3 regions of the Mesorhizobium sp. M0139 genome follow, and region 2 is predicted to be linked to each of the others. Evidence: predicted binding sites of a transcription regulator. Region 2 holds the regulator's gene; each other region holds the start of a gene.
What was found. Region 2 encodes LexA, which represses DNA repair genes until DNA is damaged. Its sites were predicted from a motif close to TGTTCNNNNTGTGTTCNG; they were not measured.
Positions count from the first base shown of each region.

Region 1: NKJ58_RS28120 (DUF3072 domain-containing protein) is a predicted target of LexA. The motif match lies at 1,715-1,732, and genes of this name have one in related genera.
Region 3: recA (recombinase RecA) is a predicted target of LexA. The motif match lies at 2,146-2,163, and genes of this name have one in related genera.

Region 1 is NZ_JAMYTN010000022.1:66,487-70,663, forward strand. It holds gene NKJ58_RS28105 (hypothetical protein) at 1-211, opposite strand, end outside; gene NKJ58_RS28110 (hypothetical protein) at 1,093-1,245, shown strand; gene NKJ58_RS28115 (nuclear transport factor 2 family protein) at 1,211-1,399, shown strand; gene NKJ58_RS28120 (DUF3072 domain-containing protein) at 1,471-1,680, opposite strand; gene NKJ58_RS28125 (NADP-dependent oxidoreductase) at 1,925-2,842, shown strand; gene NKJ58_RS28130 (hypothetical protein) at 3,534-3,764, shown strand; gene NKJ58_RS28135 (DUF982 domain-containing protein) at 3,764-4,006, shown strand.
Region 2 is NZ_JAMYTN010000002.1:14,981-19,157, reverse strand. It holds gene NKJ58_RS02525 (ComEC/Rec2 family competence protein) at 1-1,578, shown strand, start outside; gene lexA (transcriptional repressor LexA) at 1,572-2,354, opposite strand; gene NKJ58_RS02515 (GntR family transcriptional regulator) at 2,560-3,324, opposite strand; gene kynU (kynureninase) at 3,492-4,177, shown strand, end outside.
Region 3 is NZ_JAMYTN010000002.1:238,829-243,005, forward strand. It holds gene alaS (alanine--tRNA ligase) at 1-722, opposite strand, end outside; gene recA (recombinase RecA) at 984-2,087, opposite strand; gene NKJ58_RS03680 (carbohydrate kinase family protein) at 2,370-3,314, shown strand; gene NKJ58_RS03685 (pseudouridine-5'-phosphate glycosidase) at 3,385-4,177, shown strand, end outside.

The sequences.
Region 1 (4,177 bases), on a different contig from region 2:
ATCCGAGGCGCGGCTTTTCCGGCGTTCCACCGGCCGGCAATTTGGCGGTTCCGGTCGGCCTGCAGTCCAGCTCGAGCACCTGCTTCTTGGCAGAGTGCTTCGTAGAGCAAAGGTCCGTGGCGTCACTCACCACCACCTTCTTCTCCTTGGCAACAGCGACACCAGTCCCAGCGATCACGATCGCCGCGCAAAACACAGCTGCTCTCATCATACTCCCCACCGTTGCGCCTCCCCAAAGGGCTGAGCATGACGTTACGGCACTTTTAAATTAGCGCAAGCGAATATTAGCTTGCCTAGTCCCCTTCACATCGGCTCTGGTCGCCTCCCCAACCGTGCGGCACGGTGGATAAAGACAATCTAGCTGCCTCGTTGTCTACACGCGGAAAGCCTGCTCATAAGCACTTGCTGATAAGTGTAGCCTGCTATTATCTGCTCCAGAATGGATACCGATACGACCGCTATTCCGGCTGTCAGCAACGACCGAGACACTTCTGCTGCTCGCGAAAACGTCGAAGCGGGGGTTTGTAGTGAGACTGCCTCTTCTGGTCGGACAGCGCTTCGAAGAGCTGGCTACTTTGATTTGCCTGCCGGGGCTTTCGCTGCAGAAGGGAAGGCATCACTGCAGCACTGCTGGCCTCTCCCCCACATGAAGGCTTGCGTGCATCGCTAGGCCACGGTGCCGGTAAAGTTGCACTCGCCGGCAAGGGAGTTGGTTACTCGTACTCCGGACGCTTGCATTCGATCAAAGCAGCCGCAACGCAAGGCCCTCGTTGTTGAACAGAACGAGGCGGTTGAAACAGTGAACTCGCTCAAAACCACAGGGCGCCGACTCGTTTCGGAAGTAGGGAGCTTGCGACACACCCTCAACTCGACTTGATTTTCTGGCGGCCTTTGGCGCGAGGCGTCGTCAGAAGTAACCGCGAAAGCAACAAAGGAAACGGACCCAACTGGTCCGAAAAACCGTTTGCCTGTTGTCAGCAAGGATCGGTCCCTCCATGCTCTGACCGCTGCAAACACTGGCGTGGAGAAGCCTCGATGTCACAGACCGATGAAAGTCTTATTACCGCTACCATCGAAGGCTACGTTTTGGCCATGTCCACCGGTGCCGAAGAAGGGCTGCGGGCAGCCTTCCACCCACGCGCATCAATCATCGGTAACTTTCCAGGGCGCGGTCGAATGGCTGAGTGTCGATGCCTATGTCGGCGAGGTGATGGGTGCGGGCTTGCCGCCGAACACCAGCCCTAACTGGACAGTCGCATCGCTCGACATTACGGGCGATGCAGCCACTGTGAAGGTTGAGGACGAATTTGGAACCACAAGGTTCACCGACAATCTTTCCCTGCTCAAGATCGCAGGAGAGTGGAAGATCGTTAGCAAACTCTACCACCTTCACCATTAGGACCGTCCAGATCACAGGCCAAATACCGCGAAACTGGCGACCTTCAACCTGTCGTAGGTCTCCCAGCGCCTTTAGAGCTTGAGCTCACTCCTTAGCGCGTCGATTCGCTTCGAGGCCTCGGCTTTGCTTAGATCTTCGGCGTAGCTTCTGTCGTCGCCCGCCTGCTCACATAATGTTTTCAAGTAGGAAGCTTGCGACGGAGTCATTGGCTCGTCACCAGTCGTCCATTCGTCAGGATCCTTGCTGATAGTTTCGCTTTTGGCTCGGGGTGAAGTTTGCATGACGCTCTCCGTGTTGGGAACGGCACAACGTATTTGATCTGCTTTTGTTCCACATGCTTGAAGTGTGTGAGATTGCGAGGGCATAGGTGTTCACGACTGCAAGTTTACCCGTGCTGGAAGAATCCGACGAGATTGCTTAGCTTCCGCTCGCGGTCGCCAACGATGAACCGACGCCAACTCTGCGCGAGACATCGAAAGATCCTCCGCGCCCGCAATTTACCCCAACGGTGAGGAGACAATCCCCATGAAAGCAATCGTAGCGACGGACAAGACTGCAGGAACGGCCGGGATGAAGCTGGTGGAGCTGCCCGAGCCTCGGGCGGCAATTAACGACGTGGTCGTACAGGTTCATGCGGCAGGATTCGTCAACACCGAACTGGAGTGGCCCTCGACGTGGGCCGACCGAGCCTTCCGTGACCGGACCTCTTCGATCCTCGGCCACGAACTGGCTGGTGTGGTCACTGCGCTCGGCTACGGCACCACAGGGCTTTCTATCGGTCAGCGGGTGTTCGGCCTCGCGGACTGGCATCGCGACGGCACCCTCGCCGAGTATGTTGCCATGGAGGCCCGTAACCTCGCGCCGCTGCCCGGCGATGTCGACTTTACGGTGGGCGCTAGCCTGCCGATCTCCGGCCTAACCGCTTGGCAGGGGCTGTTTCAGCATGGCCGCATCAAGGCCGGGCAGAGCGTTCTCGCGCATGGCGCTGCCGGTGCCGTCGGTTCGATGGTGGCGCAGCTTGCCAGGGAGGCTGGAGCGTATGTGATCGGCACCGGGCGGGCCGCCGACCGCCAGAAAGCGCTCGACTTCGGTGCAAATGAATTCCTCGACCTCGCAAAAGACACGCTTGAAGATGTAGGCGGCGTCGATCTGGTGTTCGATGTCATCGGCGGCGATTTCCAGAAGCGATCCGCAACGCTCGTCCGGGCCGGAGGTATCCTTGTCACAGTCGTTGGACCAACGGACATTCGACCTGCCGATGGCCTGACCGTTGACTTCGTCGTCGAGGCTGATCGCCCCCAGCTTTCTGAGATAGTGCAGCGAATCCGCGATGGACGACTGCGGACGAACATTGGCAAGGTTTCGAGCTTGGATGATGCCATCGGCACCTTCAACTCAACGGACCGACGTGCAGGAAAGACGGTTATCCGCGTTCGTCCGTGAGAATTTGGGGAGGCGGGTCCTCTCTCCTTATGGCCGCGTCGGCAGCTGACACGGTGAGGTGCAAATCAGCGCCTTCGAGGGATTTAGCCATCGTAGGCCGGGCGAGAAGTGGCGTCGTCCGTCGTAACCCGATGAGCTGGTTTGCCAAACAGAGGAGGTCGAATCCTTCATGTGTTGAAAGGCCGCGATGGGGGCTCTGCAAGAGTGATACGATTGCCGTCAGGGTCTGCGATCTGGGCAATCTTTCCGTAATCACCCTCCGATTCACGTGTGAGCATCACGCCACTTTCTTCAAGCGACCTCCGGGCTTTGTCCATTTTGGGGACCACAATAGTCAGTCTGCCGGACCCAGCATTTTCCTTATCATGGAAGATTTGCAAGTTCGCGCCTGCGACGTTGCGCCATGCATCAACCCGTCCATGGGACGATCATCAGGCCTCCGCTCGAAAAGCCGGGTATAGAACTCCTCCGCTCTGTCCATCCTTGCCGTGGCGAGCACGGCGTAAATTCCTTGGATTTGTATTCACATGCCTCGTGCAAATTGATTCCACCAATAAATGGGCAAAGGGCGGCTCCCGTTCCGAAATGCGGTGTTTGCGGCAACCTGCTTTGTACGTTTCCGGCACTTGCATTTTTCGGAGAGTGACCCCCAGAATAGCTGATTGAGGTTCTATCTCTCTGGGAGGATGGGATGGACATTCAAGCACCTGTTCGGCCTGCACAGCGAACGGCCAAGGAGTTGGTCCGCGAGGTCCTGTTGGGTTCTCAACCGGGCAATATGATTTCCGTGAAGGCGACCATTGCAGCGGTGCGCGAGCGCGGCCATGATCTTCGTGAGACTGACTGCCAGTTGGTCGAAATGATCGTCAATTCAGCCTCCGTTTGGGGACTGTTCATCGCCTTTGACGTTCGAGAGGCTTGATGCCCCACCGCTGGTTCAACCCTCCGGTTTATGTGAAGACTGAGCGCCCGGGGCTTCGCCTTGGTGTCAACCGAGTTGATGCCGCCGCCGAGGAGCTTCTAAAGTGGTCCAATCGTGGCCCCAAGTGGCGGCTGGCGGTCGAGGCTTGCCTGTCTGCGATGGATGGCAAAATGCCGGGTAACGACTTCCGGCTGCTGTTCGAAGCCGCGGCTGATGAAGAGGAGATGCTGCTGCCGGATTGACATGCTGGACGGGACCATTCGGGCTGGTTGGCGAATTCACCAGCGCAACGGGCATCTATGCCGTCCGGCTACCGAGCGACGCCCCAGATGGACAGTTGTTCGCCGGTGGGCGTACCATAGGCCCGGGGGTTGACCGATGGAGATCACATGGTTGATGAAGAGCATCGCCGC
Region 2 (4,177 bases):
CGCGAAAACATTGCCGACCATATCAGGGGCAAAATCGGCGGCGCCGAAGGCGAGATTGCCGCGGCGTTGATTGTCGGGGTGCGCGCCGGCATCCCGGACGAGGTCAACGAAGCGATGCGGCGCACCGGCATCTACCACATCATCTCCATCTCCGGCCTGCACATGGCGCTGGTTGCCGGCACCATCATGGCGTTGCTGCGTGGCGCCTTTGCGCTGTTTCCCGATTTCTCTTCGCGCCGCCCAGTCAAGAAATATGCAGCAGTGGCAGCACTCGTCTCCATCGCCGCCTATCTCGTCATTTCAGGCGTCGTGGTTGCCGCCGAGCGCAGCTTCATCATGCTGGCGGTCATGCTTGTCGCCGTGCTGTTTGATCGCGCCGCACTCACCATGCGCAATCTGGCGATCTCCGCCATTGCCGTCATCCTGGTGTCGCCGCACGAGGTGGTCGGTCCCAGCTTCCACATGTCGTTTGCCGCCACCGCCGCCCTTGTCGGCGCCTATGCCGGCTGGGCCGATTACCGCGCCGACAAGGTGAGAACGCCGCCGGCAAAGCGCTCCTTCGTCGGCTTCCTGTCGCGAAAATTCGCGCTGGCCATGGGCGGCCTCGCCATGACCTCGATCATCGCCGGCAGTGCAACCTTGCTGTTCGCCATCTGGCATTTTCAGCGTGTGTCGCCGCTCAGCCTGATCGCCAATCTGGCCGTGATGCCGATTGTTTCGTTGATCGTCATGCCTTTTGCCGTGCTCAGCGCACTGGCGATGCCGTTCGGCGCCGACGGGCCGTTCCTCTATGTGATGGGCAAGGGTCTGATGGCGATGATCGCTATATCGGCCTGGATTTCCGAGCGCTCGCCGGTCGACGCCGTCGGGCTGATCTCCATCCGCTCGGTGCTGTTGGTGGCGGTCGCCCTCGTCATCGCCACCATGGCCACCACCTGGCTCAGGTTGGCGGCCGTGCCTTTCGCGCTGGCCGGCCTGTTGACGGTGCCGCAGGTGCTTACGCCCGACGTGCTCATATCCGAGGATGCGCATCTGGTGGCCATGCCGATCGGTGGCGGCGAACTCGCCCTCAACCGCGAACGCTCCAACGAATTCACCACGGACAATTGGAAACGGGCGCTGCGGGCCGAAACCATTATCCCACCTGAGATTTTCGAGTCAACAGATACGCGGTTCGATCTCGATCCGCTCGATCTGCCGCCCGGCTCGCCCTTCTATTGCACCGGCGATCTCTGTATCGCCCGGCACCCTTCCGGAGCCATTGTAGCGCTTGCGAAAGACCGCAAGACGGCGCGGCCGGCCTGTGCCTTCGCGAGCCTGATCGTCATCGATGACGCCACCGCCTACAATCCGTGCCGCGACCCGCTGGTGCTGGTCGTGACGAAGAAACAGCTGGCCCGCGACGGCAGCGCCGCCGTCTTCTTCGATCCGCAATCGGCAGCTGCAGCGCCAACCATCCGCTTCGCCGTCGACAAGCCGTATCGCCCCTGGCACGAGCAACGCCGCTTCTCCCGCGAAGCGCGCGGCCTGCCGCCTTACAACCAGCGTGAAAAGTACAAACCCAAGCCGGCTCAGTAGCGCCGGATCAATCCGACAAGCTTGCCCTGCACCTTCACCCTGTCCGGTCCAAAAATGCGGGTCTCGTAGGCCGGGTTGGCGGCTTCCAGGGCGATCGAGGCGCCCTTGCGGCGGAAGCGTTTCAGGGTCGCTTCCTCATCGTCGACCAACGCCACCACGATCTCGCCGGGGCTGGCTGTGTCGGCATTGCGGATGATGACCGTGTCGCCATCGAAAATGCCGGCCTCGATCATCGAATCGCCCTTGACCTCGAGCGCGTAGTGTTCGCCGCCCATGATCATATCGGGCGGCACCGAGATCGAATGGGTCTGATGCTGGATGGCGTCGATCGGCACGCCGGCGGCGATGCGTCCCATAACCGGGATTGAAATCGCGGAAACGGCATCGTCATTGCCGGCCGACATCGAACGCGACGGCGAGCCCGGCTTGATCTGGCGGCCGAGACCGCCTTGGCCCAACGCGCCTTGTCCTTGGCCGCCTTGCCCTTGGCCGGTTTGACCAAGACTGCCCTGAATGACGCTCGGCGAAAACTTCCTCGCCGCATTGAGGCCTGGTGCGATCGAGTCGGGCAGCCGCAGCACTTCCAGCGCGCGCGCCCGGTTCGGCAGCCGGCGAATGAAACCGCGCTCCTCAAGCGCTGTGATCAGTCGGTGGATGCCGGACTTGGAGGCGAGGTCGAGCGCTTCCTTCATCTCGTCGAAGGACGGCGGGATTCCGCTCTCCTTCAGGCGTTCATGGATGAACATCAGAAGCTCATGTTGTTTGCGCGTCAGCATCGCGGCCCCCAAGGGTTCTGAAACCAGAATCAGAAAAAACAAACCCAGAACAAACACTATCTGTTCCAGTTGTGTTCCGCAACCTTTTAAAGTTTAATGAATGTGTTGACGTTTTGTTCAGCGTAACGTTCGGCGCTGCGAGCGCCGCCTGCGCCCAGTTGCCAGCAACGGGGTGAAACGAAGACAAAGTGCCCTGCGTCGTCGGCTACGATCGCCGCTTCCTTTTCGGACGGGGCTGCGCAGCATCCGCGCCGGGTTCGCTCTGGGCATAGACCTGCAGCGTGTAGCCGATGTGAGCGGTCATCAGAGTTTTCGCACGTTCGACGTCGCGATCGAGGGCCGCTTCCATCAGGGCGGTATGGTGTTCGATCGCCACGGCGTCGCGCAGGGCCGCCACGGCCTTCCGGTGGCCATCCGTGCGGCCGGCGGCGGCGCGCAGCGTCGGGGCCAGACCCAGAAAGCGGTGATGGCGATGCAATTGGTCGGAAATCGTCGCATTGAAGCGCAGCAGCCAGCTGGATGTCGCGGCACTGAGCAGCGCCGCATGGAAGGCATCGTGTTTTTCGTACCACGCGTCGACCGCATCATCCGATGGATCGTCGAGAACAGACCCGCACCGTGAGAGACGATAGTGGGCGGCAACGACCGCGTCTTCCCACTCACGGTCGCCCTCCTCGATCGATTCCACCAGCAGGGGCAGTTCGACCACCAGCCGCGCACGCGCCAAATCCTCGAGCTCCGCCCGAGAGACGGGAGCGACCGCAAACCCGCGGTTGCTGATGGCGGTCACAAGCCGTTCCGCCTCCAGCCGCGACAGCGCCTCGCGCAACGGCGTCCAGCCGATGCCGTAGGTGTTGCGCAGCGTGCTCAGCTTCAACGGCGCGGCAGGCGCCAGCCGGGTCGCAAGAATATCGCGCCTGAGCAGGCGATAGGCCGCTTCCGTCTTCGAGGTCTGCTCGTCATCCAGCATCGTGATCCATCAGACATAAACGCTCGGCGGATCATTATATATCAAAGCCTTTCAATGGGTGAATTATATATAATGTTTGACAGTTCAAGGGCGACCACTCAAGATCGCCGGCATGTTTGGGCGGCAGGCTCCGCCGCGCGCGTTTGTCCATGGAGGGGCGCCGGATCATGAGCACGACACCCGATCTCGCTACAATCGAAGCAATGGATGCCGCCGATCCGCTGCGCTCCATGCGCGAACGCTTTGTCTTGCCGCAAGGCGTGATTTATCTCGACGGCAATTCCCTGGGCGCCGCGTCAGCGGTCGTCTTCAGCGAACTGCAGCAGGCCGCCACGCAGGAATGGGCGCACGATCTCATTCGCGCCTGGAACACCGCCGGCTGGTTCAACATGCCGGTGGAACTCGGAGATCAGCTCGGGCGACTGATCGGCGCGGCTGATGGGCAGACGGTGGTCTGCGACACAACCTCGATCAACATCTACAAGCTGCTGCACGCAGCGCTCGGCATGCGGCCGGATCGGTCGGTCATCGTTGCCGAGGGCGACAGTTTCCCGACCGACCTCTACATGGCCGAAGGCGTCGCCTCGACCCGGCCGGGAACGCGGCTGCGGCTGGAGGGCGTCGACGCGGCCGCAATCGAGGAGCTGATCGACGACAGCGTTGCCGTCATCCTGGTCAACCACGTCAACTACAAATCCGGCCAGTTGCGCGACATGGCGGCGCTGACGCGCAAGGCACATGACGCCGGCGCGCTGATCATCTGGGATCTCTGCCACACGGCCGGCGCCTTGCCGGTCGAACTTGACCGTGCCAATGCCGATTTCGCCGTCGGCTGCACCTACAAATACCTCAA
Region 3 (4,177 bases), 220 kb from region 2:
ACCCCTTGCAGGATGGAGGCCATGCGCTCCAGGCCCATGCCGGTGTCGATCGACGGCCGCGGCAGGTCGATGCGCTCATCCTTGGTGACCTGCTCATATTGCATGAACACCAGGTTCCAGAATTCAAGGAAGCGGTCGCCGTCCTCCTCCGGGCTGCCGGGAGGGCCGCCCCAGATGTGCTCGCCACGGTCGATGAAGATTTCCGAGCACGGCCCGCACGGTCCGGTGTCGCCCATAGCCCAGAAATTGTCGGAGGTCGGGATGCGGATGATGCGGTCATCGGAGAAACCGGCGATCTTCTTCCAGAAGCCGGCCGCCTCGTCATCGGTGTGATAGACGGTGACCAGCAGCTTGTCCTTGTTCAGCCCGAACTCCTTGGTGATCAGGTTCCAGGCCAGTTCGATGGCGCGCTCCTTGAAATAGTCGCCGAAGGAGAAATTGCCGAGCATTTCGAAGAAGGTCAGATGGCGCGCGGTGTAGCCGACATTGTCGAGGTCGTTGTGCTTGCCGCCGGCGCGCACGCTTTTCTGCGCAGTGGTGGCACGCGAATAGGACCGCTTCTCCAGGCCGGTGAAGACGTTCTTGAACTGCACCATGCCAGCATTGGTGAACATCAGCGTCGGGTCGTTGCGCGGCACCAGCGGGCTCGAGGCCACGACCTCGTGGCCCTCCTTGCGGAAATAGTCGAGGAATGTCGACCGGATCTCGTTCACGCCACTCATGACTGCTGCCTTTTCGCGAAAACCGCCGGCACGGCCGGCGGACACTGGTCTCTGCTTTTTTAGAAGATTGACTTGGCCTTTTAGCGGGCACGCCCCACCCTGTCCAGAAACACGGAATTGGGCCATCCCGGCAACTGCCAAGCCGGCTTCACGCTCCCCAAAAACGAAAACCGCCGGCGCGAAGGCCGGCGGTTTGAAACGCAATACTAAAGAACTCGGTTACTTAAGCATCGGGTAATAGACCGGATTTATGGCCGTGCCCTACATAGCGCCGGATTCTTCCTCGAAGCCGTCGTCGCTTTCGCCGCGCTCGGGGCCGCCATTTTCAAGAAATTTCTCGGCGATCAGCCCGGCATTCTGCCGCAGCGCAAGTTCGATCTCGCGCGCCGTGTCGGGATTGTCGCGCAGGAACAGTTTGGCGTTTTCGCGACCTTGGCCGAGACGCTGCGAATTGTAGGAGAACCAGGCGCCGGACTTCTCGACCACGCCGGCCTTGACGCCGAGATCGACCAGTTCGCCGGTCTTGGAGACGCCCTCGCCATACATGATGTCGAACTCGACCACCTTGAAGGGCGGCGCCAGCTTGTTCTTGACCACCTTGACCCGGGTCTGGTTGCCGACGACCTCGTCGCGGTCCTTGACCGAGCCGATGCGGCGGATGTCGAGGCGCACCGAAGCGTAGAATTTCAGCGCGTTGCCGCCGGTCGTGGTTTCGGGCGAACCGAACATGACGCCGATCTTCATGCGGATCTGGTTGATGAAGATGACCATGGTGTTGGAGCGCGAGATCGAGGCGGTCAGCTTGCGCAGCGCCTGGCTCATCAGACGCGCCTGAAGACCGGGCAGAGAATCGCCCATCTCGCCTTCGATTTCGGCGCGCGGCGTCAGCGCCGCCACCGAATCGACGACCAGCACGTCGATGGCGCCTGAACGCACCAGCGTGTCGCATATTTCCAGCGCCTGCTCGCCGGTGTCCGGCTGCGAGATCAAGAGGTTTTCCAGATCGACGCCGAGCTTGCGGGCATAGACCGGATCGAGTGCGTGCTCGGCATCGACGAAGGCGCAGATACCGCCTTTCTTCTGGGCTTCGGCAACTGTGTGCAGCGCCAGTGTCGTCTTGCCCGAGCTTTCCGGCCCGTAGATCTCGACGATACGGCCGCGCGGCAGGCCGCCGACGCCAAGCGCGATGTCGAGGCCCAGCGATCCGGTCGGCACGGTTTCGATCTCGACGACCTGCTCGTTGGCGCCAAGCCGCATGATCGAGCCCTTGCCGAAGGCGCGCTCGATTTGCGACAGCGCCGCGTCCAGAGCCTTTGATTTGTCCACCGCTTTGTCCTCTACAAGCCGCAAAGAATTCTGAGCCATGATACATCACCCCTTGGTCGTCAATGAAGGCCGGACAATCCGTAATCCCTGCCCATTTTGTACTACTTTTGTTCTCGTTTGGCAAGAGGGGTCAAATATCTGAAAAGCAATCTTTATCCGGATCTGTTCTTTTTTTGTCTCATGGTTTCGTTTCCGGATGTATCCACCATTGGGCCAGATGCTCCGGCTGTTTCGATCGGCCGAATCGCCGGCTCGCCTGCGAAGCTCCGTCGCACAGCCTAGCGCTTGTCCGGTTCGAAAAACAAAGGTCATATCGCCGGCATGGTGAAATCAGCAAAGATACTGGCGGTGGGCGGCGCCCATATCGATCGCCGCGGCCAGGTGTCGGGCACGTACGTGCCCGCGGCGTCCAACCCCGGCACGATGCGCGAGGATGTCGGCGGCGGCGTCTTCAACGCGCTGCGCAGCCTGGTGCGGCGCGGCGTCTCGGCCTCGCTTTTGTCGGTGCGCGGCGGCGATGCCTCGGCCGAGACGGTTGCGCGCGCCATCGCCGACTCCGGCATTGCCGACCTGTCGGCGGTTTTCCTCGACCGCACGACGCCGAGCTACACCGCGCTGATCGACAGGGATGGCGAGCTGATCACCGGCTTTGCCGACATGGCGCTCTACGATTTGGCGTTCCCCAAGCAGATCCGCCGCTCCAAGGTGCGCGAGGTGGTCGCCGAGGTCGATGCGGTGCTCTGCGACGCCAATCTGCCATCAACGGCGCTGGAGCGGCTGGTGGGGGTCGCCGCCGGCAAGCCGGTGTTCGCCATCGCCATTTCGCCGGCCAAGGTGGTGCGGCTGATACCGGTGCTGAAGGAACTCGCACAGGTCTTCATGAACCGGCGCGAGGCCATGGTGCTGGCCGGCGTCGATGCCAATGCCACCGAGCGCGAGACCGTCGACGGACTGCGCTGCAGCGGCCTCACCAGTGGCGTGGTGACGGCGGGCGACGGCCTGGTGCTGGGATTCGACGAAGCCGGCGCCTTCTCTATCCTGCCGCCGGCGCCGAGAAAAGTCGCCGACGTCACCGGCGCCGGCGACGCGCTGGCCGGCGCCACCATCGCTGCCCTGCTGCGCGGCCTGGCATTGCGCCAGGCCCTCCGCGAAGGCGTTGCCGCGGCGACGCTCGCCATCGAAAGTTCGGATGCCGTGCCGGCCTTCACCGCCGCGACCTTCACCGAGGCACTGGCTCTTGTGCCCGACGCACAGGAAATGGCATGAGGGCGGCCAATTGCCATTGCCGGAGCGCGACGTCCAAGCGGACGCGCGGATCTCCGGATCGGAGACCATCATGACACCGCAAAGCGCCCGCCCCTTCATCGACATCCACGCGCCCGTGGCCGAGGCGCTCGCCGCTGGCCGCCCCGTCGTGGCGCTGGAAAGCACCATCATCACCCATGGCATGCCTTACCCCGACAATGGCGCCATGGCCGCCAATGTCGAAAAGATCATCCTCGACAATGGCGCGGTGCCGGCGACGATCGCCGTGGTTGCCGGCCGCATCAAGATCGGGCTGTCCGACGGCGAGCGCGAGTCGCTGGCGATGACCGGCGACGCCATGAAGCTGTCGCGCGCCGATCTCGGCTTTGCGGTGGCGCAAGGCCGCACCGGCGGCACCACGGTCGCCGCCACCATGATCGCGGCCGACATGGTCGGGATCAAGGTGTTCGCCACCGGCGGCATTGGCGGCGTCCACAAGGGCGCGGAAAAGAGCTTCGACATCTCGGCCGATCTCGACGAGTTGGCGCGCACGCCGGTCATCGTCGTCTCGGCCGGCGCCAAGGCGATCCTCGACATCGAAAAGACGCTGGAAGTGCTGGAGACGCGCGGCGTGCCGGTGATTGGCCATGGCTGCGAGACGATGCCGGCCTTCTGGTCGCGGCATTCCCCGTTCCGCGCGCCGCTGACCCTGCACAGACCGGAAGAGATCGCGCATTTCTACAAGACCAGGGCGGCACTTGGCCTGGTCGGCGGCATGCTGATCGCCAACCCGGTGCCGCAGGACGATGAAATCCCGGCCGACGAGATGGCCGGCTATATCGAGGCCGCGCAGAAGGCGGCCGAGGCGCAGAATGTGACCGGTA